Regions from separate parts of the Streptomyces umbrinus genome, predicted to be linked through region 2. Evidence: riboswitches for the same ligand, from Rfam matches in the RefSeq annotation. Region 2 holds a riboswitch; the other holds the start of a gene.
What was found. Region 2 has a riboswitch for ZMP and ZTP ahead of QF035_RS21020 (glycine hydroxymethyltransferase). Riboswitches for the same ligand answer to the same signal wherever they lie in the genome.
Positions count from the first base shown of each region.

Region 1: linked by a shared signal. The riboswitch ahead of QF035_RS07075 (bifunctional 5,10-methylenetetrahydrofolate dehydrogenase/5,10-methenyltetrahydrofolate cyclohydrolase) and the one ahead of QF035_RS21020 (glycine hydroxymethyltransferase) in region 2 are both predicted to bind ZMP and ZTP.

Region 1 is NZ_JAUSZI010000002.1:1,413,723-1,428,912, forward strand. Features, by position in the region: gene QF035_RS07065 (MarR family winged helix-turn-helix transcriptional regulator) at 1-303, opposite strand, end outside; gene QF035_RS07070 (hypothetical protein) at 381-1,235, shown strand; ZMP/ZTP riboswitch at 1,387-1,473, shown strand; gene QF035_RS07075 (bifunctional 5,10-methylenetetrahydrofolate dehydrogenase/5,10-methenyltetrahydrofolate cyclohydrolase) at 1,494-2,342, shown strand; gene QF035_RS07080 (CU044_5270 family protein) at 2,343-3,380, opposite strand; gene QF035_RS07085 (RNA polymerase sigma factor) at 3,373-3,936, opposite strand; gene ctaD (aa3-type cytochrome oxidase subunit I) at 4,043-5,725, shown strand; gene QF035_RS07095 (hypothetical protein) at 5,731-6,078, shown strand; gene QF035_RS07100 (SDR family oxidoreductase) at 6,035-6,907, opposite strand; gene QF035_RS07105 (sigma-70 family RNA polymerase sigma factor) at 7,013-7,897, shown strand; gene QF035_RS07110 (glycosyltransferase) at 7,980-9,215, shown strand; gene QF035_RS07115 (M6 family metalloprotease domain-containing protein) at 9,300-10,739, opposite strand; gene QF035_RS07120 (TetR/AcrR family transcriptional regulator) at 10,934-11,596, opposite strand; gene QF035_RS07125 (YncE family protein) at 11,753-13,003, shown strand; gene QF035_RS07130 (cellulase family glycosylhydrolase) at 13,139-14,998, opposite strand; gene QF035_RS07135 (elongation factor G) at 15,097-15,190, opposite strand, start outside.
Region 2 is NZ_JAUSZI010000002.1:4,816,511-4,831,700, reverse strand. Features, by position in the region: gene QF035_RS21075 (aldehyde dehydrogenase family protein) at 1-1,373, shown strand, start outside; gene QF035_RS21070 (GMC family oxidoreductase) at 1,471-3,000, shown strand; gene QF035_RS21065 (quaternary amine ABC transporter ATP-binding protein) at 3,000-4,235, shown strand; gene QF035_RS21060 (ABC transporter permease) at 4,235-6,205, shown strand; gene QF035_RS21055 (ABC transporter substrate-binding protein) at 6,273-7,241, shown strand; gene QF035_RS21050 (carboxymuconolactone decarboxylase family protein) at 7,363-7,905, opposite strand; gene QF035_RS21045 (aminotransferase-like domain-containing protein) at 7,953-9,485, shown strand; gene QF035_RS21040 (hypothetical protein) at 9,550-10,482, opposite strand; gene QF035_RS21035 (hypothetical protein) at 10,631-10,984, shown strand; gene QF035_RS21030 (glutathionylspermidine synthase family protein) at 11,036-12,220, shown strand; gene rocD (ornithine--oxo-acid transaminase) at 12,263-13,468, opposite strand; ZMP/ZTP riboswitch at 13,669-13,755, shown strand; gene QF035_RS21020 (glycine hydroxymethyltransferase) at 13,788-15,190, shown strand, end outside.

The DNA.
Region 1 (15,190 bases), 3.4 Mb from region 2:
ACGCGTGATCAGGCCGGCGCCCTCCAGCGGGCCGAGCCGTGCCGACAGCGCGCCCCGGGTCAGCCCGAGCAGATCGGCGAGCCGTGACGGGCTCGTCTCGTAGGGCGGGCCGAGCCTGCGCAGGGTGAGCAGCACCTTGAACTGCCAGTGCTTGAGCCCGTCGGAGTCCAGGGTGTCCCGGCGGGCCTGCGCCGCGTGCCGCGCCAGGATCGCGAGCCGCGCGAAGATCGCCTCCTTGACCGGGTCCATCCAGCCGAGCTCCTTCGACCAGAGCGCGACGTGCCGGTCGACCGAGTCACCCACCTTTTTCCTCCTGACGTCCTGACAACCGCCCGATAGTTTTCTTGTGGATAGTTTTTCTGATTACTACCTTCCTCGCCATGACGAAGACGAGTACGACCCAAGCCGTCCTTCCGGTGGACGAGGTCGTCGCCGCGGCGCGTGAACTTGCCCGGGCCGGACGATGGCAGCGCGCTCTGGCTCTCCTCGACGCGGCCGCAACGGCCGAGCCCCGCGGCCGGGCGGCCCTCGCTCTGGCCGGGGCGGAGGTCGCTCTTGAGCACGACTGGTTCGGCGGTACGGACACCGCGGCCACCCGGATCGCCGCCGCGGACAGGGCGTTGGCCGAACCAACCGCACCGGTCGGCATCTGGGACCTGGACTTCGTACGGCTGCGGCACACGTACTTCCGGCTGCTCCTCGGTGACGGCACGTTCCGGTTCGGGCCCGCGGGCAAGGATCCCGTCGAGCTGGCGGAGCTGCGGCGGCGTGCGCAGGAGCTGTGCGAGCGGGCGGCCGACGATGTGCGCCGGGGGTGGGCGCGGATGTACCTCGGCCTGATCGTCGACAACCTCTTCGCCGAGCGTGAGGCGGCGCCCGCGCACTACGAACTCGCCCTGAGCGCCGGGGAGTCGGGCGACGACCTGCTCGCCCGTGAGGCGCTGCGGCATCTCGGCGACCACGACCACGACGACCTCGACCACGCGCGGGCACGCGAGCGCTGGACCCGGGCGACCGCTCTCGGCGCCCGGGCGGGGAACGTCCCCGGCACCCTCTCCCAGCAGCTTCTCCTGGCCGTTCTGGCCCGCGACCACGGCGACGAGGCGGGAGCCGCGGCCCTCGCGACCGAGGTGGCGCGCTGGGCGGCGGCCATCGGCGCCGTACGCATCGAGGCGCAGGCGACCGGGTTCCTGGCAGGCGTGGACCCGACGTCCGGGCCGGAGGAGGATTCCTGACCCTCGGCTGAGCAGAACCGTTCAATTCCGCTGCGGTACAGCGCGCCCCTCAAGGGGCGCGGGGCTGTGACATCTGCGGCTCCGCCGCGTGGGCGCGACCAGCCACCGACGGCCCGCAGACGAGAACCACACCCCAGCGGAGCGTAGGGTGATGGCAGGCCGTGACTGGCGCTGAGGTGGAGTACCACCGGGGAGCGGCCCGACGCACACGTCTTCGCCGCGCGCCTGGGCATCTTCTACGACGCTCAGGAGCGGCTCATGCCCCAGGCCCAGCTGATGGACGGCACCGGTCTCGCCCGGCGGATCACCGACGAGACGGCCAAGCGGGCGGCCAGCCTCACCGAACGCACGGGGGTGGCGCCCTGTCTGGCCACCGTGCTGGTGGGTGAGGACCCCGCCTCCGTCACGTACGTACGCATGAAGCAGAACCGTTCCCGCAAGACGGGTATCGAGTCGCGGCACGTGGCTCTGTCCGCCGGGACCACGACGGCCGAGCTGATCGGCACGCTCACCGAGTTGTCCGCCGACCCGACCGTGCACGGCATCCTGTTGCAGCACCCGATGGGTCATCACATCGACGAGCGCGCGGCGTTCGAGGCGATCGCTCCGGAGAAGGACGTCGACGGGGTCACACTGGCGTCCTTCTCGGCGATGAGCTTCGGTCTGCCGGGCTTCGCGTCGTGCACGCCCGGCGGGATCATGCGGCTTCTGGACGAGTACGACGTCGACCCGGCCGGTAAGCGGGCCGTCGTGGTCGGTCGCAGCGCGATCCTCGGCAAGCCGGTGGGGATGCTGCTGCTCGGCCGCGACGCCACGGTGACGTACTGCCACTCGCGCACGGCCGATCTGTCGTCGGTCGTGCGGGAGGCCGACATCGTGGTGGCCGCGGTGGGGCGGCCCCGGCTGATCCGCGGCGAGGACATCAAGCCGGGCGCGGTCGTCGTCGACGCCGGCTACAACCCCGGCAACATCGGCGACGTCGACTTCGACAGCGCACGGGAGCAGGCCTCGCTGATCACTCCCGTGCCGGGCGGGGTCGGTCCGATGACGATCGCCACGCTGCTGGCCCAGACCGTCGAGGCGGCCACGCGGCAGACCGGTGCCTGATCAGCGAATCCACGCGCTGTAGTCCATGACGTCACCCACCTCGAGTCCGTACTCGGGGTCGGCGGCCGTGGCGGTGCTCTCCAGGCCGAGGACGGCACCGGTGACCGGATCCATGATCAGCATCTGCCGGGCCCCGGTGGCGTCGTACACGTACGCCTGACCGCTCCGGCCCAGGCGATCGGTCACCTGGCCGACGGGCCGCAGTCCGCCGGCGTCCGCGAGGACTCGGGCGAGTGCCGCGTCCTCACGGGGGCCGAGGGTCCAGGTGTCGAGCAACAGCCGTGTGGCGTCGAGCAGTTCGCGCGTGGTCAGCGGGGTGTCGGTGTGCTGCGCCTCCTGCAGATAGGCGCGCAGCCGCTCGGCGTCGTGCGGGGGCGGCGACTCGGGCGGGGCGTCGCTCCAGCTCGGCGGAAAGGTCTGATCGCTGATGACGTGACCGTCGTCGACGAGGTCCGGATCGCCGTCCGCGTCGGACAGCACCGGCCGGCCCGGGTGGCGCGGGTCGGTCGCGACGACCAGTTCCGTGTGGCTGTCGTCCGCGTTCCAGCGCACGATGCGCTCCACGGGGAGCGTGATCGGAGGCTTGTCCTCCGACATGCCCATGCTCCACGACTGCACATGCGTGCCCTTGCGCAGACCGGACGAACCGTCCGCCGCCGCCCCGTCGGCCCGCTCGGCCAGCCGGTCCAGCGGTACCGGCGTGGAGTCGGCCCGGACGACCAGCGGGCGCGGCGCAGCCACCGCGGGGGTGGTGCTCGGGCCCGCGAGGAGGATCGTGAGGGAGGTCACGGCGACGGCCGCGGTCGTCGCTAGGGCCCACACGAGACGCGTACGGCGGGGGCGGGGGCCTCGCAGAAGCCGGCCGAGGCTGTTGCGGCCGAGCCGGAAGCGCCCTGGCCCCGGGCTCTCGTCGGCCGCCGGTCCCATGAGCCGGCTGAGGCGGCGCTCGGCCTCGTGGCCCAGCGGTCCATCGCCGAAGCGGGGGTCGCCGGACGGCACCGGGTTGGCGCGGCGCAGCAGTTCGAGTTCGTCAGCCATGGCGCTGCTCCTTCGGGGTGTCGCGGCGAGGCGTCGTGGGACCGGCGGCCACGGCGGTCCGCATGCTGTCGATCTCGGCTCTGAGCCGACGGCGGGCGCGGTGCAGCCGCATCGCCGCCGCCCTGTTGCCGCAGCCGAGGGCCACGGCGACCTCGTCGATGCCGAGTTCCTCCCAGGTGGTGAGCCGCAGAACCTCCTGATCGGCGGGGGCAAGGCGGGCCAGCGCGTCGTGCACCCAGGCGCCGGGCTGCTCCGAGTCGGGGCTGTCCACGATCTGCCGGCCGTGCGCGGTCTCGTCGTGACCGAGCTTGTCGACGAGTCGCCGGCGGCGTCCGTAGCCGCGTACCGCGTTGGACAGGCAGTTGCGTGCCACGCCGTACAGCCAGGGAAGGGGGGACGCGGGCAGGTCGGACCGGCGCCGCCAGGCGACGGCGAAGACCTCCGCCACCACTTCCTCGACTTCGCTCGTCCGGCCGTCCAGTCGCCGCGCAACGTACCGGCTGACCGCCCAGTAGTGCTCGCGATAGGCAGCGGCGAAGGTCTCGTCGTTGCTCATGTTCCGTAGGTGTCCGGCAATCCCTCGATCGTCACACCTGAATGCGGTGATCCTTGTCGCTCCGCTCAAGTGTGACGCCGGGACAGGCCTCGGACACAGGCGGGGTATGGAGAGCAACACTGTCACCGCGGCGCTCGCGCCCCCGCGTGCGGGCCGTCGCCCGGGCCTCGCCGCCGTCCGCTGGCTGACCACCACTGACCACAAGACGATCGGTACGTTGTACCTGGTCACCTCGTTCGCGTTCTTCTGCATCGGCGGCGTGATGGCGCTGTTCATGCGCGCCGAACTGGCCCGTCCCGGCACGCAGATCATGTCGAACGAGCAGTTCAACCAGGCGTTCACGATGCACGGCACGATCATGCTGCTGATGTTCGCGACGCCGCTGTTCGCCGGTTTCACCAACTGGATCATGCCGCTGCAGATCGGCGCGCCCGACGTGGCGTTCCCCCGGCTGAACATGTTCGCCTACTGGCTGTACCTGTTCGGCTCGCTGATCGCGGTCGGCGGGTTCCTCACCCCGCAGGGGGCGGCCGACTTCGGCTGGTTCGCCTACAGCCCGCTCTCCGACGCGGTCCGCTCGCCGGGCATCGGCGCCGACATGTGGATCATGGGTCTGGCGTTCTCCGGCTTCGGCACCATCCTGGGCGCGGTCAACTTCATCACCACCATCATCTGCATGCGCGCCCCGGGCATGACCATGTTCCGCATGCCGATCTTCGTGTGGAACGTGCTGCTCACCGCGGTCCTCGTGCTGCTCGCCTTCCCCGTCCTGGCCGCCGCGCTGTTCGCGCTGGAGGCGGATCGGAAATTCGGCGCACACATCTTCGATGCCGCCAACGGCGGAGCGTTGCTGTGGCAGCACCTGTTCTGGTTCTTCGGGCATCCAGAGGTGTACATCATCGCGCTGCCGTTCTTCGGCATCATCAGTGAGGTCATCCCGGTCTTCTCCCGCAAGCCGATGTTCGGCTACATGGGATTGATCGGCGCGACCATCGCCATCGCCGGCCTGTCGGTGACGGTGTGGGCCCACCACATGTACGTCACCGGCGGTGTGCTGCTGCCGTTCTTCTCCTTCATGACGTTCCTCATCGCCGTGCCAACGGGTGTGAAGTTCTTCAACTGGATCGGCACGATGTGGAAGGGATCGTTGTCCTTCGAGACCCCGATGCTGTGGGCGACGGGCTTCCTGATCACCTTCACCTTCGGTGGTCTGACCGGTGTCATCCTGGCCTCGCCGCCGATGGACTTCCACGTCTCCGACAGCTACTTCGTGGTGGCGCACTTCCACTACGTGGTGTTCGGCACGGTCGTGTTCGCGATGTTCTCCGGCTTCCACTTCTGGTGGCCGAAGTTCACCGGCAAGATGCTCGACGAACGCCTCGGCAAGATCACCTTCTGGACGCTGTTCATCGGCTTCCACGGCACCTTCCTCGTCCAGCACTGGCTGGGCACGAACGGTATGCAGCGCCGGATTCCCGACTATCTGGCCGTGGAAGGACTGACGGTCCTGAACACGGTGTCCAGCATCTTCTCCTTCGTCCTCGGGCTGTCCCTGCTGCCGTTCTTCTACAACGTGTGGAAGACGGCGAAGTACGGCGAGAAGGTCGAGGTCGACGACCCGTGGGGTTACGGCCGTTCGCTGGAGTGGGCGACCTCCTGTCCTCCGCCGCGGCACAACTTCGTCGTCCTGCCGCGGATCCGTTCCGAATCCCCGGCGTTCGACCTGCACCATCCCGAAATCAGTGCCGTGGCCGGGCAGTTGCCTGTGCCGGAGAGGGTTCTGCGGTGACGGCGATGGACGAACGGCCGGTCGATGCGGGGGTGTTGATCAACGAGTTGGAGGGTCATCTGCTGATCGAGGCGACCCTGGGTGAAGGGCGGGCCGAAGCGGGCCGTTTCAGCCGGCAGTTCGGGTGGCTCACCGACAGTCAGCGGGTCGAGGTCGAGGAGCGGTTCGCGGAGGTGTACGTGGCGCTGGCGGGGGTTTCGTGGCAGCGGACGGTTCAGCGGGGTGCTGAGTTGCGGGGTGAGTATGAGGAGGCGTATCGGGTGTTGCGTCGACGGGTGCTCTCGGTGTGGCTGTTCGGGATGGCGCTCATCAGCGGGGCCGGCGTCCTGATTGTGTCGCTCGCCCGGCAATGACAACCAAGCCTGTTGTTCGATGGCTGCGGGCCGTCAGTGGCTGGTCGCGCAGTTCCCCGCGCCCCTGAAGGGCGCTCCTCTCCGCCAGGAAGTCCTCCCAGGTTCGCTTGCCGATCGTCGTGTCCGTGAGGGAGAGGTTGTTGCCTGCGCGGTAGGCGCGGCCTGCCTTTCCTGGCATGCGGACTGGGAGCATGAGGCGGCGCTTGCCGTGGGCCTTCAGGTAGGTGGTGAGCAGGTCGGCCAGGGCGTGGACCGTCGGGCCGGTCAGGTCGGGGACCAGGCCGGCCGGCTTGCCGAGGGTCAGTTCCACGAGTCGGGCGGCCACGTCGCGGGAGTCGACCGGCTGGAAGCGGAGTCCGCCCGGGACCGGGATCACGGGCAGCTTCGTCATCCCTTGCGCCATCTTCAGGACCAGGTCATGGAACTGGGCGGCCCGCAGTGTCGTCCACGGCAGGCCGGAGTCGGCCACGGCACGCTCGGCGCCCAGCTTGGCCCGGAAGTAGCCCAGCGGGACCGCGTCCGCGCCGGTGACAGAGATGTACACCAGGTGCCGTACTCCTGCGCGCGATGCGGCCCGCACGAGGTTGCGGGTCGCCTCGTCGTCGCCCTTGGGGCCGCCCGCGAGGTGGAGAACGGTCTCGACTCCGGCCAGCGCGGCCTCGATGCCCTCACCCTTGAGCAGGTCGGCGGTCACGTGCTCGACGCCGTCACCGGTTGCGCGGCCGTGCCTGCTGAGGACCCGCACGTCGTGGCCGGCCTCCCGCAGAAGGGGGACGACGTGGCTGCCCAGGGTGCCCGTACCGCCGGTGACCAGGATGGGAGTCGTCATGGTTCCTCCGTAAATCGCTCGGCCCGGGAGTCCGGCTCCCGGTACCTTCGGCTGGGTTTTCGTGGATCTACTGCCATGACCCCGGCCGACGAAGGAATGTGACACGTGAGCGAGCTCGACTGGCTGACCGAGGGTTTCGAGGAACACCGGCCCCGTCTGCACGCGATGGCGTACCGGATGCTCGGTTCCGCGAGTGAGGCCGACGACGCTCTTCAGGACGCCTGGCTGCGGGTGGGGCGCGCCGACACCGACGGCGTGGAGAACATCGGCGGGTGGCTGACGACCGTGGTGGCGCGGGTGTGCCTCAACATGCTGCGCTCGAGGGAGCACCGGCGTGAGGAGTCGCTCGAAGCGCAGGTGACCGTTCCGGCGCGTGGTCAGGACGATGGGCGCGATCCCGAGGAGGAGGCTCTGCTGGCCGACTCGGTCGGGGTGGCCCTGCTGGTCGTGCTGGACACGCTGTCCCCTGCCGAGCGCCTCTCCTTCGTCCTGCACGACATGTTCGCCGTGCCCTTCGACGAGATCGGCCCGATGCTGGAGCGTTCTCCGGCCGCCGTGAGACAGCTCGCGAGCCGTGCCAGGCGCCGGGTCAAGGGTGCCTCACCGCTGCCCGAGGCCGATCTGGCCCGTCGGCGCCGTGTCGTGGACGCCTTCCTGGCCGCCACCCGCGGCGGGAACTTCGACGCCCTGGTCGCCCTGCTCCATCCGGACGTGGTGCTGCACGCCGACAGGTCGGTCGTCCCGACGCCCGAGCCCGTCGTGGTGAACGGTGCGCACCCGGTCGCCAAGGGCGCGATGGCCGCCACGGGCCGGGCCCGGTTCACCGGTCCCGCGCTGGTGAACGGTTCGGTCGGACTCGCGATGGCTCCGCACGGGCGGCTCTTCCTGGTGCTCGCCTTCACGATCACGGACGACCTGATCACCGGGATCGATGTCGTGGCGGACCCCGACCGCCTCGACGAACTGGAGCTCGCGGTGCTCGACGGCTGACGGCGGTACGGCGCGTCGGCGTGCGGACCCTATGACCCGTACGGCACGCGCCGCCATACTGACCGTCGTGCGAGTAGCGATCATGACGGCGGGGTCGCGGGGCGACGCCGCGCCGTACACAGGACTTGGGCACGGGCTGGCACGGGGCGGGCACGAGGTCACCGTGGTGACGCACGCGTGCTTCGAACCGCTGGTGGCAGCCGCCGGGGTGGGCTTTCATCCACTGCCCGTGGATCCGCGGGCCGAACTGGAGTCCGTACGCGGGCTCGCGCTGCATCGCAGCGTCACCGGGATCGGGAAGCTGGCCCGGGTCGTCGAGATGGCCAGGTCGTTGGTGGGGCGGATGGCCGACGATCTGGTGGCCGCCGCCGAGGCCGCCGATGTGCTGCTGTTGTCGAGTTCGCTGGGGCCTCTCGGTCACGCCATCGCCGAGGGGCACGCGCTGCCGAGCATGGGCGTCTATCTCCAACCCCTGGCGCCCACGGGGGAGTTCGCTCCTCCGGTGATCGGCACCCGCTCCCTTGGTCCGGCCGGGAACCGGCTCGCGGGGCGGGCCGTCAATGTCGCCGTCGAGCGCATCTTCGCTGACACCACTCGGTCGCTGCGGGCCCGGCTCGGGCTGCCGCCGCTCGGTTCGCGTGCCGCCCGGCGTGCCCGTGAGCGGCAGAACTGGCCGGTCCAGCACGGCTTCAGCCCGCTGGTGGTGCCCCGGCCGCTTGACTGGCGGCCCGGTCTGGGCATCGCCGGGTACTGGTGGCCTCACGACCGCGAAGTCCAACTCCCGGACGGACTGCGGGACTTCCTGGACGCCGGGACCCCTCCGGTCTACTTCGGTCTCGGCAGCGCGACCGTGCCGAATCCCGAGCGGTTGAGCGAGGAGGTCGTACGAGCCCTGCGGGCGGCCGGGGTGCGTGGTGTCGTGCAGCGGGGCTGGGCCGGGCTGGAGGCCGGCGGGGACGACATGTTCACCGTGGACGAGGTCCCGCACTCGGCGCTGTTCCCGAGGATGGCCGCGGTGATCCACCACGCGGGTGCGGGCACGACCGCGGCCGCGCTGCGGGCCGGGGTGCCGGCCGTGCCCGTACCGATCCAGTTCGACGAGGCGTTCTGGGCCGCCCGGCTCGTCGCGCTCGGGGTGGCTCCGGAGGCCGTTCCGCTGCGCAGGCTCGATGCCGAGGCGCTCGGCGGTGCCGTGGCGCGTGCCGTCACCGAGCCCGTGTACGCCCGCCGCGCGAAGGCGCTGGCCGGCCGGCTCCGGGACGAGGACGGGGTGGGCCCCGTCCTCGCCGCCGTGGACCGGCTGGCCGCGGGAAACTGAAGCACCGTGAGCCGCCGGCACCCTGCCCGCAGGTCGGAGCACCGCGGCTCCCGGCGACAGCGCCGCGCCCCCTGGCTAGGGCCCCTACGCCACGGTGACGTGCACCGTCATCTCGTCGGCCCCGGGTGTGCCCACCGTCTCGATCGTGACCCCGGTCCAGGTGCCCTGGGGCAGGTTCAGCGCCGGAGCCGTCTTCTCGCCGACCGTGGTGTTGTCCTTGAACGGGTACAGGTCGTCGCTGTCACCGCGGTTGCCCCGGCCGAACATCCGGGAGAGGTCGCCGCGGCCGTCCGCCTGGAGGAGTTCGATGGCCAGGTTCTGTTCGTCGTTGACGTTGTCGATCGATTCGTCGACGACGTAGACGGCGATCCCCTCGTCGGGCAGGAAGGCGTCCTGGCCGCGACGGCGACGGTACTCGACGAGTATGTACTGGCTGTCGGACATGGTCGCGGGGTTCTGGATGAACACCGCTTCGCCGTCCTCGGCGGCGGGCCGCAGCCTGATGTCCCGGGTGGTCTTGTTCACCACCTGGGGCTCGATCCAGCCGTGGAACATACGCAGCATGGCGGTCGGGAAGACCGGGGTCAGACCGCCGTTGCCCCATGAACCGCCCGCCATCAGGCAGTAGTTGCCGAGTCCGGCCGAGCGGGTCAGCTGCTGCTGCCCGGTGTCGTAGTAGTCGGCCCAGCGCGCCGCGAGGTGGCCCCACTCGTGGGCGCAGACGCCGACGGCACTGTCCTCGGGGACGGTCAGGAAGGTGCGCGCGGACAGACCCGGACCGACGTCGACGCCGCCGGGGATCGTCCACTTGAGGCTCCACAGGTCGCCGCGCTGGGTCGTCTGCTCGGCGCCGCGTCCGGCGTGGATGACGAACAGGGCGGTGACGACTCCTTCGTCGAGTGCGTCGAAGGAGGTGAAGTCGACTCCGGCGTCCCGGGCCGCCAGTACGGCGTCACGCGCCAACCCCTGTGAGTTGCGCGGGAAGTTGGCGTTCATGCCGGAGTTGCCGTCGGCGTAGAAGGAGAGCGGCTGCGGCATCCGGAACCAGCCGTGCACCGCGCCCTGGACATCGATGCCGGTGCTCGGTGACGTGTCGAAGGCGCTGACGTCGCGGTAGAACGAGCGCATGCTGCCGGTCGGGAACTCGTCGAGGCCGAAGAGCATGCTGTCGTAGTGGCCGGGGCCGTGGTCGACCTCGTGCGGCTGGTCGGGAAAGTCGACTAGCAGCACCAACGTCCGGATCGTTCCCCGGAGTTGGGACGGCGGCCGGGTGATGAGCTGCTTGTCGGTGCTGGGGCCCGGGTCGAGGGCTCCGTCGTCGAGGCCGACGAGGTTCTCGCCCCGCCGTCCCGCGCGCCAGACGGTGTAGTACTCCTCGAACGTCATGTTCCCTGGCAGGCGGCGTTGCTTGAGCAGTTCGAGATAGCGGGCGTACAACTGCGCCAGGGCCTGGGGCGACAGCGGTACCGGGCAGGCGGCGGAACAGTCGTGGACTGGTCGTACAGGGCTGAGCGTATGACGCATCAGGCACCCCCTTCAGGGGACGAACCCCTCTTGCCGGACACGGAGAATCCAGAAAAATCCGGCCATGCGAAGGCCGTACACCTTCTCATAGTTGGGGCCGAGATTACTGTCAATGTGCAGTCGTACAGCGGAACTTGGGCGTGCCGAAACGGAACTCTCCGGTCCCCCGACCGGGCCGTGCCCTCGGCCCGGATCTACGAGCCCTCCGAACGCCATCCCGCCGGGCGCAGGATCCCCAGGAGCAACCCCACGAGTTCGTCCACCACCTCGTCGAGGCTCGCGTCGACCCAACCCGAACTCCAGTCGTGCAGCAGGCCGTTGACGCTGCCGATGAACGCCGCGGCGGCGATCCGGTAATCGCGGGGGACCGCCTCGCCCCGGACCGCGGCGGCCGTGGCCTCGGCGCAGACGAAGTCGATCCAGCGGGAACGACGGGCCAGCCGTTGCCGTTCGAGCCGTGGGCTGACGCCGATGATCTCGACGAAGGTGATGCGCAGGCGGCGCGGATCGCCGGTGACGTTGGCGGCGTAGGCGCGGAAGGCTGCCGTGGCGCGTCCCTCGATCGGCAGTCCGTCCGCCTCGGCGAGGCCGGTCAGGGCGGCCTCCTCGGCCCAGTCGTTGACCTGGAGGTGGAGAGCGGCCAGTACGTCTTCGAGGGTGCGGAACTCCTCGTAGAACTGGCGGGTGGACAGGCCGGCGGCCTCGCTCAGGGCGGAGACGGTCGTGGCGCGGTAACCGGGGGCGTCCCCGAACAGCTGGAGTCCGGCGTCCAGGAATCTCCGGCGACGCTCGGACTTCCGCTCCTCGGCGGTCTTGCCGCCGTAACGACCGGTCGGCGTTCGAAGCCTGCCCGCCATTGACCCTCCCTGATCGACCCGACGGCCAATTTTGTCCTGTCCGGAGTCTTGTGGTGAGCGGGCCCCGCTCCTTACTTTCCAGTAAGTCCAATCTGAACGTACGCGTTTTCAGATTCTCCGCCTTGTCATGCTCCCCACACATAGGAGAGATCGGTCATGTCTGCCTTCAGAGCCCGGCACGCCGTGTCCATCGCGGCCGCCCTCGTCCTGGCCGTCACCGCGCCGGCCACCGTGTCCGCCGCACCGAACGCCTCCGCGGATCTGCGAGAGGTGATGTTCGTCGGCAACAACTGGGAGGGCACCGCCGACGTCATCAAGTCCACGGGCGACTTCGCGAAGGTCGGCCGGATCAACGTCATCCCGGACAAGGACGCGCGGATGGCGGAGATCAACGCCGACCCGATCAAGTGGATCGCCTTCATGACCATCCGCAACAGCGTGGGCGAGGGTCACGACCAGTTCGTCGACGACATGTACTCCACCCCCGACGGCAGGTCGATGGTGGTATCCCGGCCGAGCTTCGCCGACGTGGTCTCGATCGACCTCGCCTCGGGCGACATCAACTGGCGCTTCCCCGTGTCGGGTTTCCGCGCCGACCACATGGCGGTCTCCCCCGACGGCACCCGGGTCGCCGTCTCGGCCTCCACCTCCAACACCGTGCACGTGCTGGACATCAACACGGGCAAACAGGCGGGCTCGTTCGCCACGGGTGACAAACCGCACGAGAACATCTTCACCAGCGACGGCAAGCAGATCTGGAACATGGCGATCGGCGACGTCAACACCGCGACCGACGCCCCGTGGCTGGACTGGACGAAGGGCGACCGCAAGATCACGGTCGTCGACGCGACCACGTTCAAGCAGGTCAAGGTCATCGACATGCGACAGCGGCTCGACGCGATCGGCCTCACCGACTACTCCGACGCGGTCCGCCCGGCCGCCTTCAACCCGGACGAGTCGAAGCTGTACTTCCAGGTGTCGTTCTTCAACGGCTTCTTCGAGTACGACATCGCCACGGACCGGATCACCCGCACCAAGACTCTGCCGATGAACCCCGCGACCAGCACCGACCGCACCACCTGGGTCAACGACTCGCGCCACCACGGCATCTCGATGAAGCCCGACGGCACGAAGATCTGCGTCGCGGGCACGATGGACGACTACGCGACCGTCATCGACCGCGCCACCCTCCAGGAGGGCCCGCTCGTCACCGCCTCCAAGCCCTACTGGGCGACCGTCAGCGGTGACGGCAAGTCCTGCGTGGTCTCCGAGAGCGGCGCCGACCAGGTCACGGCGATCGACTTCGCCACCGGCAGGAAGACCGTGTCCGTGGCCGTCGGCGACCACCCGCAGCGCGTCCGGCTGGCTCACGTGCCTGCCAACTGGACGGGACCGGCCGCCCACTGACCGCCTCCGGCCAGTTCCCCGCGCCCCCAAAGGGGCGCGGGGCTGTGACACTTTGCGGCTCCACCGCGTGGGCGCGACCAGCCACGACGGACCCGCGGCCGAAGCACCGGACCCGGCGGAGCGGGGAGACAGTGCCTAGTTGAACTCCGCCGCCATCCACGAGGACAGCTCCGCCCGCGCCGCGCTGAGCACCGCAGCGGACGGGGCCGTCGCACCGTTGGTGACGAGGGCGTAGTGCAGCGCGCCCGAGTCCGCCGCGGTGAGCAACAGCCGCCGACTACCCGTGCCACCCGGCTCGGCCGCCACGGCGATCGGAGTGGTTCGGGTGTACGCGGGCGGACCGAACACCGTCCCGAGGTCGGAGACCACCGTGGTCGACGCGTTCGGGAAGGACGCCGGAAGATGCAGTTCCGTCGGCTCGGCACTGCCGTCGGAGCGCCAGACCTGCAGCGCGTACTGACCCGAACCCACCAGTTGGGCGACATTCGGCAGGGAACTCGGCACCGGGTTCCACGTCAGTGTCGTGGAGCCGTCCCGTGAGCGGTCCTCGTAGGTGAAGGCGAGCGAGCGGCCCGCCGTGGCGCTGGGGTAGACGCGGTCGAGCATCCGCGCGTCCTGGCGCAGCACGGCCTTGCCGGAGTCGTCGAGGCGTACCGCGGACAGGTCCTCGTCGTTCCAGGCGTCGCCCTCGGTCTGCACCTCGTTCGGGTTGTCGTTCATCAGCTCGTGGTGGCGGCCGTTGTAGATGTCCCACTGCCACTGGGAGCCGGACAGGACGGGACCCGAACTCGCCGGGTTTGCCCACCAGTTGGCTCCCTTCACCCGGGAGTCGAGGGCCTGGTACATCGCCTTGTAGACCGTCGGCGCCTTGTCGGAGACGGAGCCGGCGAGCGGGTGCCCGAACTCGCTGATGATCGCCGTCGTCCCGGTGGCCGTGGCCCGGTCGCGGATGGTGCCGAAGTCGCCGACGTACTGACCGTCCTCGGCCTTGCCCCACATGAAGACGCCGGAGATGGCCTTCTGGTCGTAGAAGTGGGTGTTGAAGACGTAGCGCGACCCGAGGGTCGAGTCGAGCAGTCCGCCCTCCTGCTTCTGGAAGTCGATGTTGGCGTTCCAGAACAGGTTCGGCTCGACGAAGGCCGGCTTGGCCTGCCAGCCCGCCGCGTCCATCCGGGCGCGGAACTTGACGTAGAACGGCCACAGGACGTCCTTCTCCCACGCCCGGCTGGTCTGGCCCGAGTCGTAGGTTCCCGCGTGCGGCTCGTTCCACGGGTCGAAGCCGACGACGCCCGCGAACTGGGTCGCGGTGAGGTTCTGCTTCACGTACGTCATCGTCTTCTGGGCGGTGTCGAGGAAGGCGTCCTGGAGGCCGTACTCGTTGTGCCAGAAGTCGTAAGTGGCCTGTGTCACGGCCGCGTTGGAGGTGATGTTCTGGCCCCAGAACGGGCAGATGCCGCAGTACTCGTCGGGGTAGTCACCGAGGTCGACGGCCCACTTCGGGGCGCCGTCGCCGGTGTACCAGCTGTCCGAGTCGAACAGCCAGCGGGAGTAGAGGTCCTGGTGGAAGTCGGGGTACACGCGGATGCCGGCGTCCAGGAACGCACGTATCTGGCCGGTGGCCGCGGCCAGGTAGGCCGGGTCCACCTGGCCGCGCGTGGGCTCCGCGTACGCCCAGGAGAGCAGGAAGCGGACGGAGTTGCCGCCGCCGAGCGCCCGGAGCGCGGTCGCGGACTTCTTGGCGTCCGCGACCGAGGCGAAGGGAAGGCCGTTGTTCTCCTTGAGTTTCGTCTCGCCGGAGACGTTGTAACCGCGCAGCACGACCTCGCGGCCGAGGCCGTCGGTGAAGCGGCCGTTCTGGACCGTGAGGGTCTCGGCGGCGGCCGGGTCGAACCACAGATCGTCGGGGAGGGCTGAGGCGGGCTGAGCTCCGGTGGTCGTCAGGAGACCGGTCAGGAGTACGAGGACGCCGAGCAGATGCGCACGCAACTTCGACATGTGCACAACAGTCGTGGGTGCGTCTTCGACCCGTCAAGACTCCTGACTTGAGAGTAAGTCACCTTTTCCGGAATGGCGTTGTGCCGATCGCCCGCCGCTCACCCGCCGATTCGCCGCGTCACGTTCAGCAGGTATTCCTTGCGGTTGAGCGGGTTGTGATCGGTACGCGGCCGCTCCCGGACCGTGCCTCGC
Region 2 (15,190 bases):
CGGACGCCGCCGTCGAGGCCGCCCGGGGCGCCTTCGACCACGGAGAGTGGCCACACACGCCCGTCACCGAGCGGGCCGCGCTCCTGCGCCGCGTCGCCGACCTCCTCGTACGCGACCGCGAACCGCTCGGGCTCCTTGAGAGCCGGGACGCGGGCAAGACCCTGGAGGAGGGGCGCGTCGACATCGACTGTGTCGCCGACGCCTTCCGGTACTTCGCCGATCTCGTCGTCGGAGAGGGCGGCGGACGGGTCGTCGACGCCGGGTCGGACGACATCCACAGCGTGGTCGTGCACGAACCCGTCGGCGTCTGCGCGATGATCACGCCCTGGAACTACCCCCTGTTGCAGGCGAGTTGGAAGGTTGCCCCCGCCCTCGCCGCCGGGAACACCTTCGTCATCAAGCCGAGCGAGATCACTCCGCTGACCACGGTCGCCCTCATCGAGCTGCTGGTCGAGGCCGGACTGCCCGAGGGCGTCGCCAACATCGTCACCGGTCCCGGCCACAGCGTCGGCGCCCGGCTCGCCGAGCACCCGGACGTCGACCTCGTGTCCTTCACCGGCGGACTCGTCAGCGGTACGAAGGTCGCGCAGGCCGCCGCCGTCACCGTGAAGAAGGTCGCTCTCGAACTCGGCGGCAAGAACCCCAACGTCGTCTTCGCCGACGCCTGCGCCACGGAGGAAGGGTTCGACACCGCCGTCGACCAGGCCCTGAACGCCGCCTTCATCCACAGCGGGCAGGTGTGCTCCGCGGGCTCCCGGCTCATCATCGAGGAGTCCGTGCGCGAGCGCTTCGTCGCCGAACTGGCGCGGCGGGCCGAGCGGATCCGGCTCGGCCGCGGCACCGAGGACGGCGTCGAGTGCGGACCGCTCGTCTCCGCCGAACAGCGCGAGAAGACCGAGTCGTACGTCGCCGCGGCGCTCGCCGAGGGCGCGGTGCTGCGGGCCGGCGGCGCCCGCCCCGAGCCGTCCGCCGAGCGGCCCGCCACCGGCTACTTCTACGAGCCGACCGTCCTCGACCAGTGCCACCGCGACATGCGGGTCGTCCGGGAAGAGGTGTTCGGCCCGGTCCTGACCGTCGAGACCTTCCGTACGGAGGACGAGGCCGTCGCGCTCGCCAACGACACGGAGTACGGGCTCGCGGGCGGTGTCTGGACCGCCGACGCGGGGCGCGCCCGGCGCGTCGCCGGCCGGCTGCGGCACGGCACCGTCTGGATCAACGACTTCCACCCCTATCTCCCGCAGGCGGAGTGGGGCGGCTTCGGCAAGAGCGGTGTGGGGCGCGAACTCGGGCCCGCGGGGCTCGCCGAGTACCGCGAGACGAAGCACGTCTACCAGAACCTCGCGCCGAAGCCCGTCCGGTGGTTCACGGGCTGACCCCCGCCCCGACCACCGTCGACTCCCCGGACTCCCCACCGCACAAGGCACCTTGGAGCGCCACGCCATGCCTGAACACCCCACGCCTGAACACGCGATGCCCGAAGAGCAGAACACGTACGACTACGTCGTCATAGGCGGCGGCACCGCGGGTTCCGTCATCGCCTCCCGGCTCACCGAGAACCCGGACGTCACCGTCGCCGTCATCGAGGGCGGCCCGAGCGACGTCGGCCGCGACGACGTCCTGACCCTGCGGCGCTGGATGGGCCTGCTCGGCGGGGAGCTGGACTACGACTACCCGACGACCGAGCAGCCGCGCGGCAACTCGCACATCCGGCACAGCCGCGCCCGGGTCCTCGGCGGATGCTCCTCGCACAACACGCTCATCGCGTTCAAGCCGCTGCCGTCCGACTGGGACGAGTGGGAGGCGGCGGGCGCCAAGGGCTGGGGCGCGGTGCCGATGGAGGCGTACTTCCCGCGGCTGCGCAACAACATCGTGCCGGTCGACGAGAAGGACCGGAACGCCATCGCCCGCGACTTCGTCGACGCCGCGCGGTCGGCGCTCGAAGTGCCGCGCGTGGAGGGCTTCAACAAGCAGCCGTTCACCGAGGGCGTCGGCTTCTTCGACCTCGCGTACCACCCGGAGAACAACAAGCGGTCGAGCGCGTCGGTCGCCTACCTGCATCCGTTCATGGACGAGCGCCCCAACCTCCACATCCTCCTGGAGACCTGGGCGTACAGGCTGGAGCTCGACGGGACGCGCGCCCGCGGTGTGCACGTACGCACCAAGGACGGCGAGGAAGTCCTCGTCCGGGCGCGGAACGAAGTGCTGCTGTGCGCCGGTGCCGTCGACTCGCCGCGGCTGCTCATGCACTCCGGCATCGGGCCGCGCCAGGACCTCGAAGCGCTCGGCATCCCCGTCGTCCACGACCTGCCGGGCGTCGGCGAGAACCTGCTCGACCACCCCGAGTCGGTCATCGTCTGGGAGACGGACGGGCCGATCCCCGAGAACTCCGCGATGGACTCCGACGCGGGCCTGTTCGTGCGGCGCGACCCCGAACACGCCGGTCCGGACCTGATGTTCCACTTCTACCAGGTGCCCTTCACGGACAACCCGGAGCGCATCGGCTACGAACGCCCCGCGCACGGCGTCTCGATGACCCCGAACATCCCCAAGCCGCGCAGCCGCGGCCGCCTCTATCTGAAGAGCGCCGACCCGGCCGAGAAGCCCGCCCTCGACTTCCGCTACTTCACGGACGAGGACGACTACGACGGCCGCACTCTCGTCGACGGCATCAGGATCGCGCGCGAGATCGCCAAGTCCGAGCCGCTCGCGCACTGGCTCAAGCGCGAGGTCTGCCCGGGACCGGACGTCACGGACGACGAGGAGCTCAGCGCGTACGCCCGGTCGGTGGCGCACACCGTGTACCACCCGGCGGGCACCTGCCGCATGGGCGCGCCCGAGGACCAACTGGCCGTCGTCGACCCCGAGTTGCGGATCCGCGGTCTCGAAGGAATCCGGATCGCCGATGCGTCGGTCTTCCCGACGATGCCCGCCGTGAACCCGATGATCGGGGTGCTCATGGTCGGCGAGAAGTGTGTGGACCTGCTGGGAGGCGGTGCGTGATGAGCAGTACGTCAACCGATGTTCAGGATGCCGCTTTCGAGCGCACGGATGCCGAGCGCGCGGGCACTGCCCCCGTCTTCGCCGTCGAGGGGCTCTGGAAGGTCTTCGGCCCCAAGGCCGACCGCGTCCCCGCCGACCCCGAGCTCGCGGCCCTCACCCCGGCCGAACTCCGGTCCCGTACCGGCTGCACGGCCGCCGTCCGGGACGTGAGCTTCGACGTGCGCAAGGGCGAGGTCTTCGTCGTCATGGGCCTGTCCGGCTCGGGCAAGTCCACCCTCGTACGCTGTCTGACCCGGCTCATCGAGCCGACGGCCGGCTCGATCGTCATCGACGGCGAGGACGTCCGCGCCATGGACAAGGCCCGGCTGCGCGAACTGCGCCGCCACCGCGCCGCCATGGTCTTCCAGCACTTCGGCCTCCTGCCGCACCGGACCGTGCTCGACAACGTCGCGTACGGGCTCGAAGTCCAGGGCGTCGGCAAGCGCGAGCGCCGCGAGAAGGCGCAGGAGGTCGTCACCAAGGTCGGCCTCGAAGGCATGGAGCACCGGCGGCCCGGCCAGCTCTCCGGCGGCCAGCAGCAGCGCGTCGGACTGGCCCGGGCGCTCGCCGTGGACCCCGAGGTCCTGCTGTTCGACGAGCCGTTCAGCGCGCTCGACCCGCTGATCCGGCGCGACATGCAGGAGGAGGTCGTCCGGCTCCACCACGAGGAGGGCCGCACGATGGTCTTCATCACCCACGACCTGAACGAGGCCCTGCGCCTGGGCGACCGCATCGCCCTCATGCGCGACGGCCGCGTCGTCCAGCTCGGCACGCCCGAGGAGATCGTGGGCTCGCCCGCCGACGACTACGTACGCGAGTTCGTACGCGACGTGCCGCGCGAGCAGGTCATGACGGTACGGCGGGCCATGCGGGCCGCGTCCGCGCAGGAGGCGGGCGAGGGTCCGGCCCTCGCGCCCCAGGCCACGGTCTCCGAGGCCATCGAGGCGGTCGCGCGCACCGGACAGACCGCCCGCGTGGTGGACCGGGGACGCTGCCTCGGGGTCGTCGACTCGGACGCGCTGCTGGGGGTGGTGGCGGGGACCGGCGGGCAGTTCGCCGATGAGGCCGCCGATGCGACTGATGGTTCGGGTGCCGGTTCGGCCGCGCCCGCTCCCGACCAGGGCGACGGAACGGCCGAGTCCGCCCGGGAGCAGGGCGACGGAACGGCCGAGTCCGCTCGCGAGGGGGTGGCCTGATGGCCACGATCACCGCGGCCGCTCCCCGGAGCGGTCTCCCCGGCTTCCTCAGGCACCCCGCCACCGGCAAGCTCCTGCTGCTCGCCGTCGCGGCGGCGGTCCTCGTCCCGTTGGCCAACGCCCGCTGGGCCAGCGGCAGTTGGCCGAACGCCCTCACCATCGACCTCACCGAACCCCTCGGCAAGGCCAGCGACTGGGTCATCGACAACCGCGACAGCCACCCGCTGTTCCTCTACTTCTTCGGGTACGTCTCCAACGCGGTCGTCCTCTCCGTACGCGCCGTCTACCTCGTTTTGCTCGCCGCCGGCTGGGCGGGCGTCACGGCCGCGGCGGCACTGGTCGCCTGGCGGGTCGCGGGGGTACGGCTGGCGCTCGGCACGGGCGCCGCGTTCCTGGCCTGCGGGCTGCTCGGCATGTGGATCCCCACCATGCAGACGCTCGCACTCATGGTGGTCGCGGTCCTCGCGTCCGTCGTGCTCGGCGTGCTCCTCGGCCTCGCGGCCGGGCTCTCCGACCGTACGTACCGCGCGCTGCGCCCCGTACTCGACACCATGCAGGTGTTCCCTGCCTACGCGTACCTCCTGCCGGTCGTCCTCGTCTTCGGCATGGGTGTCCCGGCCGCGGTGCTGGCCACCGTCGTGTACGCGGCCCCGCCCATGGCCCGGCTCACCGCGCTCGGTCTGCGCGGCGCCGACGCCGGGGTGATGGAGGCCGTCGAGTCCCTGGGCACCACGGCCCGGCAGCGGCTCCTCACGGCCCGTATCCCGCTCGCCCGCAAGGAACTCCTCCTCGGCCTCAACCAGACGATCATGATGGCCCTGTCCATGGCCGTCATCGCGTCCGTCATCGGCGCGGCCGGCCTCGGTGACCGCGTCTACCAGGCGCTCGCCTCGGTCGACGTGGGCGCGGCGCTCGCGGCCGGCATCCCGATCGTGCTGCTCGCGGTCGTCCTCGACCGGGTGACGGGAGCGGCGGGATCCGTGACTTCGGCGGCATCCACGGGCGTCGGGCCCGGCGAGCCCAGGTCCCGCTGGACCGGCTGGGCCTACGCGGCTGTCGCGGCGGTGGCCGTCGCGGTCGCCGGACGCCTCACCGACCGCCTGGACTGGCCCGAGGCCTGGCTCGTGAACATCGCCGAGCCCGTCAACAGGGCCGTCGACTGGATGACGGACCACCTCTACTCCGGCGTCCCCTACGTGGGCGGCACCGCCGACTGGGCGGGCCACTTCACCACCTGGGTCCTGGACCCGATGAGGGACGGCCTGCAGTGGCTGCCCTGGTGGTCGGTCCTGCTGATCGTCGCCGCGCTCGCCTGGCTGATCGGCACCTGGCGCACCGCGGTCACCGCCGTCCTCGCGATGGCCGCGATCGGTGTGCTCGGAGTGTGGGGTCCGTCCCTCGACACGCTGTCGCAGGTCCTCGCGGCCGTGGCCGTCACCCTGGTCCTGGGCTTCGCGACCGGCATCGCGGCTGCCAGGAGCGAGCGCTGCGAACGTGTGCTGCGCCCCTTCCTGGACGTCTTCCAGACGATGCCGCAGTTCGTGTACCTCATCCCCGTCGTCGCGCTTTTCGGCGTGGGCCGCGCCCCGGCGGTCGCCGCCGCGGTCGTCTACGCCCTGCCCGCCGTCGTCCGCATCACCACACAGGGCCTGCGCCAGGTCGACCCGGCGGCCATGGAGTCCTCGCGCTCGATGGGCGCGACGGGCTGGCAGCAACTGCGCCAGGTCCAGCTGCCGTTGGCCCGTCCCGCACTGCTGCTCGCGCTCAACCAGGGCGTCGTCCTCGTCCTCGCCGTCGTCATCATCGGCGGTCTGGTCGGCGGTGGCGCACTCGGCTACGACGTCGTGTTCGGGCTCGCCCAGGGCGACTTGGCCACGGGCCTGGTGGCCGGCGCGGCGATCGTCTGCCTCGGCCTGATGCTCGACCGGGTGACCCAGCCGACGGACCGCCGCACGAAGAAGGGAGCCTGAGATGCGTACGCGTATGAGTCGTACGGGTCGTATGAGTCGTATGAGTCGTGCGGCCGGTGGTACGCGCATGACCGGTACGCGCATGACGGGCGCTCTGGCCGCCGGCTGCTCCCTGCTGGTGCTGACGACGGCCGGCTGCGGAGCCGCCGACATGACCAAGCAGGCCTCGCCCTTCGCCAACGCGCAGGGGGCCAGGACGGTGACCCTGTCCGTGCAGTCGTGGGTCGGCGCACAGGCCAACGTGGCCGTCGCGCAGTACCTGTTGGAGCACGAGCTGGGCTATCGCGTCGACACCGTCCAGGTCGACGAGGTCCCCGCGTGGGACGCGCTCAGCCAGGGCCGGGTCGACGCGATCCTGGAGGACTGGGGCCACCCCGAGCAGGAACAGCGGTACGTCAAGGACAAGAAGACGATCGTGAACGGCGGCGGCCTCGGCGTCACCGGGCACATCGGCTGGTTCGTACCGACGTACTTCGCGAAGCAGCACCCCGACGTGACCAACTGGAAGAACCTGAACAAGTACGCCGACCAGCTCCGCACCCCCGAGAGCGGCGGCAAGGGGCAGTTGCTCGACGGCTCACCCTCCTACGTCACGAACGACAAGGCGCTGGTGAAGAACCTGGACCTCGACCTCCAGGTGGTGTTCGCCGGTTCGGAGGCGGCCCAGATCACCCAGATGCGCCAGTTCGCCAAGGAGAAGAAGCCGTTCCTGACCTACTGGTACTCACCCCAGTGGCTCTTCAAGAAGGTCCCCATGACGGAGGTGAAGCTGCCCGCCTACAAGGAGGGCTGCGACGCCGACCCGGAGAAGGTCGCCTGCGCCTATCCGCACACCCCGCTGCAGAAGTACCTGAACACGGACTTCGCGGAGAGCGGCGGCAAGGCGGCGGCCTTCCTGAAGAAGTTCAAGTGGACGACCGAGGACCAGAACGAGGTCTCCCTGATGATCGCCGACCAGAAGCTGACGCCCGAGGAGGCGGCGCGGAAGTGGGCCGAGGGCCATGAGTCCACGTGGAAGGCGTGGCTGCCGAGCTAGCCCACCGCCGTACGGGCCGTCCGAGCGGCCTCCCTGTACGGGTGCCGGGTGTCTCCCTGACGAGGGCACCCGGCACTCCTGTGTGCTGTGCCGCTACTCGTACGGCTACGCGTCCGTACTGCTACTTGTACTGCCCGGCCGTGTAGTGGCCGGCCACGAGACGGCAGGTCACGCCGAAGCGGTTCCAGGCGTTGATCACCGTGATGGCGGCGATGAGCTGGGTCAGCTCGGCCTCGTCGAAGTGGCGGGCGGCGGTCTCGTACACCTCGTCCGGCACGAAGCCGTCCGTCAGGACCGTCACGGCCTCGGTGAGCGCGAGCGCGGCGAGTTCTTTCTCCGTGTAGAAGTGCCGTGACTCCTCCCACGCGCTGAGCTGGACGATCCGCTCGACGCTCTCGCCCGCCGCGAACGCGTCCTTCGTGTGCATGTCGAGGCAGAACGCGCAGTGGTTGAGCTGCGACGCGCGGATCTTCACCAGCTCCAGCAGCACCGGGTCGACGCCCTTCCGGGCGGCCGCGTCCAGCCTGACCATGGCCTTGTAGACCTCGGGGGCGAACTCGGTCCACTGGAGCCGGGGGGTGTGCTCGGGGGCGAGCGGGGTGTCCTGCGGGATGTCGGTGGCGGTGTCTGCGGTGGCCTCGGTGGCGGTGGTGTTCGTCGTCATGATCATGAGCCTACGTTTCGAGTAGCCCAGGAGTATGGTCCATTTCCATGGTGAAATCCTGGGCCACTTTCGGGGTGGATCTGCATGTCGACGTGACGGGCACCGGCTCCGGCCTGCGCAAAGGCCTGACGGACGCGCTGCGGGCCGCGGTGCGAGGCGGACGGCTCGCGCCCGGGACCCGGCTGCCGTCGTCACGCTCCCTCGCGGCCGATCTGGGCATCGCGCGCAACACCGTCGCCGACGCGTACGCCGACCTCGTGGCCGAGGGCTGGCTCACCGCCCGCCAGGGCTCCGGCACGCGGGTCGCCGAGCGTGCGGTGGTGGCACCGGCCTCCGCCCCGCCCCGGCCGCGTACGCCCGGCGGCCCGGCGTACGACCTCGTCCCCGGCACCCCCGACCTCGCCTCCTTCCCGCGCGCCGAGTGGCTCAAGGCATCCCGCCGGGCCCTCGCGGCGGCCCCGTACGACGCTCTCGGATACGGGGACCCGCGCGGCCGCGTCGAACTGCGCACCGCGCTCGCGGGCTACCTCGCCCGGGCCCGCGGCGTACGCGCCGACCCCGAACGCATCCTCATCTGCTCCGGGTTCGCACACGGCCTGATGCTGCTCGGCGCGGTGCTGCGACAGCGGGGCGCGGGGGCGCTGGCGATGGAGTCGTACGGACTCGACGTGCACTGGAAGCTGGTGGAGCGGGCGGGCCTGCGTTCGGTGAACCTGCCGTTCGACGAACTGGGCACACGGACCGAGGAGTTGACCGGGGGAGGGCCTGGCGGGAGCGGGGATGGAAGTGGGAGCTGGGATGGAAATGGGGGCGGGCCTGGGAGCGGCAGGGGGAGTGGCGGCGGGCTGGGGAGCCGGGGCAGGGCTGGGAGCGGGGGCAAGGGCGGGGCCGGTGGTGTGGCGGCGGTGCTGCTGACTCCCGCCCATCAGTTCCCCATGGGCGTGCCTCTGCACCCCGACCGACGTGCCGCGGTCGTCGACTGGGCGCGGCGGACGGGCGGGCTGATCCTGGAGGACGACTACGACGGGGAGTTCCGCTACGACCGGCAGCCGGTGGGCGCGCTCCAGGGCCTCGACCCGGACCACGTGGTGTACATGGGCACCGCCAGCAAGGCCCTGGCCCCCGGCCTGCGCCTGGGCTGGCTGGTCCTGCCGCCGGCCCTGGCGGCCGAGGTCACGGCGGCGAAGGGCGGCGCGGACTGGTCGTGCGGTGTCCTGGACCAGTTGACCCTGGCGGAGTTCATCACATCGGGCGCGTACGACCGCCATGTGCGCGCCTCGCGCCTTCGTTACCGCCGTCGCCGCGACCACCTCGTCTCGGCCCTGGCCGCCCACGCGCCCTCGGTGACGGCGACCGGTATCGCGGCCGGCTTCCACGCGGTACTCCAACTCCCGCCCGGCACCGAGCAGTCGGTCGTCCGCGCGGCGGTCTGGCAGGGCCTGGCGGTCCACGGCCTGACCCGCTACCGCCACCCGTCCGCCACGGCCCCACCCCTGGACGCACTGGTCGTGGGGTACGGAACGCCGACGGACAGCGGATGGCCGGGAACACTGGAGGCCCTGGTCAGGGCGCTGCCCTAGCGCTGCCGGGCGGTGCGCCGCGCGAGGCGCGGCCCCGCGCGGAACGGAACCGGCCTGTGGAGCCCTATGGCGCAACCGACTCCGACTCGGCCACCTCCACGGGCGCCTCCCCGAAGCGCGCGAGCGCCAGCGCCCCGGCCACCGCCACGGCGAAACCGAGCACGGCCAGCCAGGCCAGCCCCTCCCGCGTACGGTCACCCAGCCACACCACCCCCACCACGGCGGGCCCGATGGTCTCGCCGATGACCAGCCCCGCCGTGGCCGTCGTCACCGAGCCCCGCTGGAGCGCCGACGTGAGAAGCAGGAACGCCGCGCCTCCGCCCAGCAGCAGGGCGTACGTCGCCGGGTTGGTGAAGAGCGCCGAGGGAGTGAGGCCGTCGATGAGCCGGACCGCCACCTCGACCACCCCGAACCCGAACCCGGCACCCAGTCCCAGTGCGAGCGCCCGCCCCCGGTCGGGCAGCCGTCCGGCCAGTGCGCCGAGGAGCAGTACGACCACGGCGGTGCCGAGCATCGCGTACTTGAGCGCGGTGGACCCGGCCTTGTCCCCCTCCTCCCCGGACGCGAGCCCGAGCATCGCGAGCCCCGCGCACACCACCGCGACCGCGCCCCATTCGAGCCCGCTCAGCCGCACATGGAGCAGCCATGCGGCGACCACCGCCGTCACGGCGAGGCTCGCGGCGAGCGCCGCCCCCACCGTGTAGATCGGGAGCGACCGCAGGGCCGCGATCTGCAGGACGAACCCGACCCCGTCGAGCGCGAGCCCGGCGAGGTACCGCCACTCGCGCAGCGCGCGCCACAACAAGGCGGCGTCCACACCGGAAGCCCCGTCGGACGATCCACCGGTGGATCCCCCGGTGGATCCGCCGGTGGATCCGCCCGAGGAACCGCCCGGGGAGCCGGGGCTCTCCGGGCCGCGTGCGGCCGCCCGCGCCGCGATCGCCTGCAACACCGTCGCCGTGCCGAAGCACACCGCCGCGCCAAGGGCACACACCATTCCAAAGAGCACAAAGCGACTCTAGGGGAGGGAGAGTTCGGGAGAGCCGTTTGTACAACCCGCTCACCTGATCTTTAACCTGTCCGGGGCCGGACGAGCGAGCCGGCCATGGACGAGCCCGCCGGACGGGCCCAACGGGGGAGAGAACATGGCGGACCAGCGCAGGAAACTGCGTTCGAGCACGGTCGTACTCGGCGGGATGGGCGTCCTCGCCGCGGCCCTCACCTCGTGCGGTTCCGACCCGGACCGTCGCTGCGTGGACCGCGACAGCTACGAGTACGACGGCTACAAGATCGTCGCCGACAAGAACTGCAAGTCGGGCTCCACCTCCACCTCGTCGGGCAAGAACCGCGGCGGCGGCCGGACCGGCGCGGTCGACGCCGCCTGGTACTACGACGCCGACGTCAGCGCCGGTTACGCCGACTACGGCACCTTCAGCCGCAGCGAGGCCGTGGACCGGGACGGCTTCGGCTGCTCCGGCTCGGGCAGCGGCGGCGGCTGACCCCGGGGAAGTCGGGAGAACCCAGCAACTCCGAGGAACCGGACCGCCGTCATGGAACGCCGCACCACGACCCCCCGCCCCGGCTGGCAGCAGACCGTCGAGGAACAGGGCCTCATCTACCCCCTCACGCGCTACCCGGACGACTCCCTGCGCCCGTACTGGGACGAGTCCGCGTACTACGTCTTCTCCCTCCCCGAGGTCGAGGCCCTGGAGGAGGCCGTCGAGGAACTCCACACGATGTGCCTGGCGGCCGCCGAACACATCGTCACCGAGAACCGCTTCGCCGACCTCGGCATCACCGACCAGCGAGTGACCGAGGCAGTCGCCGAGGCCTGGCACCGCCGCGCCGAACTCCCGTCCCTGTACGGCCGTTTCGACCTCCGCCACGACGGCACCGGCCCGGCGAAGCTCCTGGAGTACAACGCCGACACCCCGACCTCACTCGTCGAGGCCGCCAGCCCCCAGTGGTTCTGGATGGAGGAACGCTTCCCCGGCGCCGACCAGTGGAACTCCCTCCACGAACGCCTCGTCGACGCCTGGAAGAAACAGTCCGCCCTCCTCCCGCCGGGCAGCCCCCTCTACTTCGCGCACTCCGCCGCCGACGAGCTCGGCGAGGACCTGATGACCGTCGCCTATCTGAAGGAGACCGCCGAACAGGCCGGCCTCGACACCTCCTGGATCGCCATGGAGGAGATCGGCTGGGACCGCCTCTCCGGCCGCTTCGTCGACAAGCAACTCCGCTTCATCCGCAGTTGCTTCAAGCTCTATCCGTGGGAATGGCTCACCACCGACCGCTTCGCCCCGCACGTCCTCGCCACCCTCGACAACGGCGGCGGCACGGGGACCACGATGTGGGTCGAGCCGGCCTGGAAGATGCTGCTCAGCAACAAGGCCCTCCTCGCGATCCTCTGGGAGCTGTACCCGGACCACCCCAACCTCCTTCCGGCCTTCCTCGACGGCCCACGCGAACTGGCCATCACCCGCGGATACGTGGCCAAGCCCCTGCTCGGTCGCGAGGGCGCCGGAGTCACGGTCCACGAACCGGGCTCCGCTCCCGTCGTCCACGAAGAACCCTGCTGCTACCAGGAGTTGGCGCCCCTCCCGTCCTTCGACGGCAACCGCGTCGTCCTCGGAGCCTGGGTCGTCGAGAACGAGTCGGCGGGCCTCGGCATCCGCGAGTCCTCCGGCCTCATCACGGACGAGTACGCCCGCTTCCTGCCACACGTGATCCTGTGATCCCCGCGTCGGGCCGGGCGCCCTCGGGCCCGGCGAGGACGATCACACCCCCAGTACGCCCCGCAGCTGAGCGAGCCCCCAGTCAAGGTCCTCCTTACTGATCACCAGCGGCGGCGCGATCCGGACCGTGGACCCATGGGTGTCCTTGACCAGGACACCCCGGTCCATCAGCTTCTCGGAGATCTCCCGGCCCGTCCCGTACACCGGGTCGATGTCGATCCCCGCCCAGAGCCCGCGCCCCCGCACCTGAGTGATCAGGCCCGAACCGGTCAACTGCCCCAGCTCCCGGCGCAGATGCTCGCCCAGCTCGGTGGCCCGCCGCTGGTACTCGCCCGATCGCAGCATCGCGATCACCTCCAGCGCCACCGCACAGGCCAGCGGATTCCCGCCGAACGTCGACCCGTGTTCACCCGGCCGGAACACCCCGAGCACCTCGCTCGACGACACCACCGCCGACACCGGCACGACCCCGCCCCCGAGCGCCTTGCCCAGCACATACATGTCCGGCACGACCCCCTCGTGCTCACACGCGAAGGTCCGCCCCGTCCGCCCGAGGCCCGACTGGATCTCGTCGGCCACGAACAGCACGTTCCGCTCCCGCGTCAGCTCCCGTACGCCCGCGAGATAACCGGCCGGCGGCACCAGCACCCCCGCCTCGCCCTGAATGGGCTCCAGCAGCACGGCCACCGTGTTCTCCGTGACCGCCGCGCGCATCGCCGTCAGATCCCCGTACGGCACGATCTCGAAGCCCGGTGTGTACGGACCGAAGTCCGCCCGCGCCTCGGAATCCGTGGAGAAGCTGATGATCGTCGTCGTACGCCCGTGGAAGTTGTTGCCCGCCACGACGACCTTCGCCATCCCCTCGGGCACGCCCTTGACCCGGTACCCCCACTTTCGGGCGGTCTTCACGGCCGACTCGACCGCCTCCGCGCCCGTGTTCATCGGCAGCACCATCTCCATGCCGCACAACTCGGCCAGCCGCGCGCAGAACTCGGCGAACCGGTCGTGATGGAACGCCCGCGACGTCAACGTCACCCGCTCCAACTGCGCCTTCGCCGCCTCGATCAGCCGCCGGTTGCCATGACCGAAATTCAGCGCCGAATACCCCGCCAGCAGATCCAGATAACGGCGCCCCTCGACATCCGTCATCCAGGCCCCGTCCGCCGTCGCCACGACGACCGGAAGCGGGTGATAGGTGGGCGCGCTGTGCGCTTCGGCCGAGGCGATCAGTTCTTCGGTGGTGCTCACGGGGTCTCCGTTTCCGGCCGCACGAGGGCTCGTGACCTGCTACTTTTCCCGCTGCTGTTCCCGGGTCCCGGCCCGGCTCCCTTCCGGACGTCCGAGTGCGTGTGGCCCCTTTCCTATCGTCGCTCGCATGGTGGACGGGGCGGTATCGATCATGCGGCTACCGCCGCGTGGCCGGCGTACCGGCGCGCCCGGTACGCTGATCCACGGGCCGTGACTGGCGCGCTGGGATGGGACCGACCATCGGGGAGCGGCCCATGAACCGTGTGCCGTGCGCCTGGGCCGAACCGTGAACGCCGAACGCCCACGTCCGGAGGCCGTCATGCCAGAGCCCCTTTCCAACGAATCCACCGCCTTCCGCAGCGCCCTCGAAGTGATCCGCGCCGTCGAGCCCCGCGTCGCCGACGCCATCGGGCAGGAAATCGCCGACCAGCGCGAGATGCTCAAGCTGATCGCCTCCGAGAACTACGCCTCCCCGGCCACCCTCCTTGCGATGGGCAACTGGTTCAGCGACAAGTACGCCGAAGGCACCGTCGGCCGCCGCTTCTACGCCGGCTGCCGCAACGTGGACACCGTCGAAGCCCTCGCCGCCGAGCACGCCCGCGAACTCTTCGGCGCCGAGCACGCCTACGCCCAGCCGCACTCCGGCATCGACGCCAACCTCGTCGCCTTCTGGGCCGTCCTCGCCGCCCGCGTCGAGGCCCCCGCCCTCCAGAAGGCCGGCGTCCGCAACGTCAACGACCTCTCCGACGCCGACTGGGCCGAACTGCGCCAGGCCTTCGGCAACCAGCGCATGCTCGGCATGTCCCTGGACGCCGGCGGCCACCTCACCCACGGCTTCCGCCCGAACATCTCCGGCAAGATGTTCGACCAGCGCTCCTACGGCACCGACCCCGCCACCGGCCTCATCGACTACGAGGCCCTGCGCACCTCCGCCCGTGAGTTCAAGCCCCTCATCATCGTTGCCGGCTACTCCGCCTACCCCCGTCTCGTGAACTTCCGGATCATGCGGGAGATCGCCGACGAGGTCGGCGCCACGCTGATGGTCGACATGGCGCACTTCGCGGGCCTCGTCGCCGGCAAGGTCCTCACCGGCGACTTCGACCCGGTGCCGCACGCCCAGATCGTCACCACGACCACCCACAAGTCGCTGCGCGGCCCGCGCGGCGGCATGGTCCTGTGCGACTCCTCCCTCGCCGACCAGGTCGACCGCGGCTGCCCGATGGTCCTCGGCGGCCCCCTCCCGCACGTGATGGCCGCCAAGGCGGTCGCACTCGCCGAGGCCCGCCGCCCCGAGTTCCGCGACTACGCCCAGGCTGTCGTCGACAACGCCCGCGCTCTCGCCGAGGGCCTGATGCGACGCGGCGCCACGCTGGTCACCGGAGGCACCGACAACCACCTCAACCTCATCGACGTCGCCTCCTCCTACGGCCTCACCGGCCGCCAGGCCGAGTCCGCCCTGCTGGACTCGGGCATCGTCACCAACCGCAACGCCATCCCCGCCGACCCGAACGGCGCCTGGTACACCTCCGGCATCCGTATCGGCACCCCCGCGCTGACCACCCGTGGCCTCGGCGCCACCGAGATGGACGAGATCGCCGGCCTCATCGACCGCGTCCTCGCCACCACGGAGCCCGGCACCACCGCCAAGGGCGCCCCTTCCAAGGCCCAGCACATCCTGGACCCGAAGATCGCCGACGAGATCTCCCACCGGGCGACCGACCT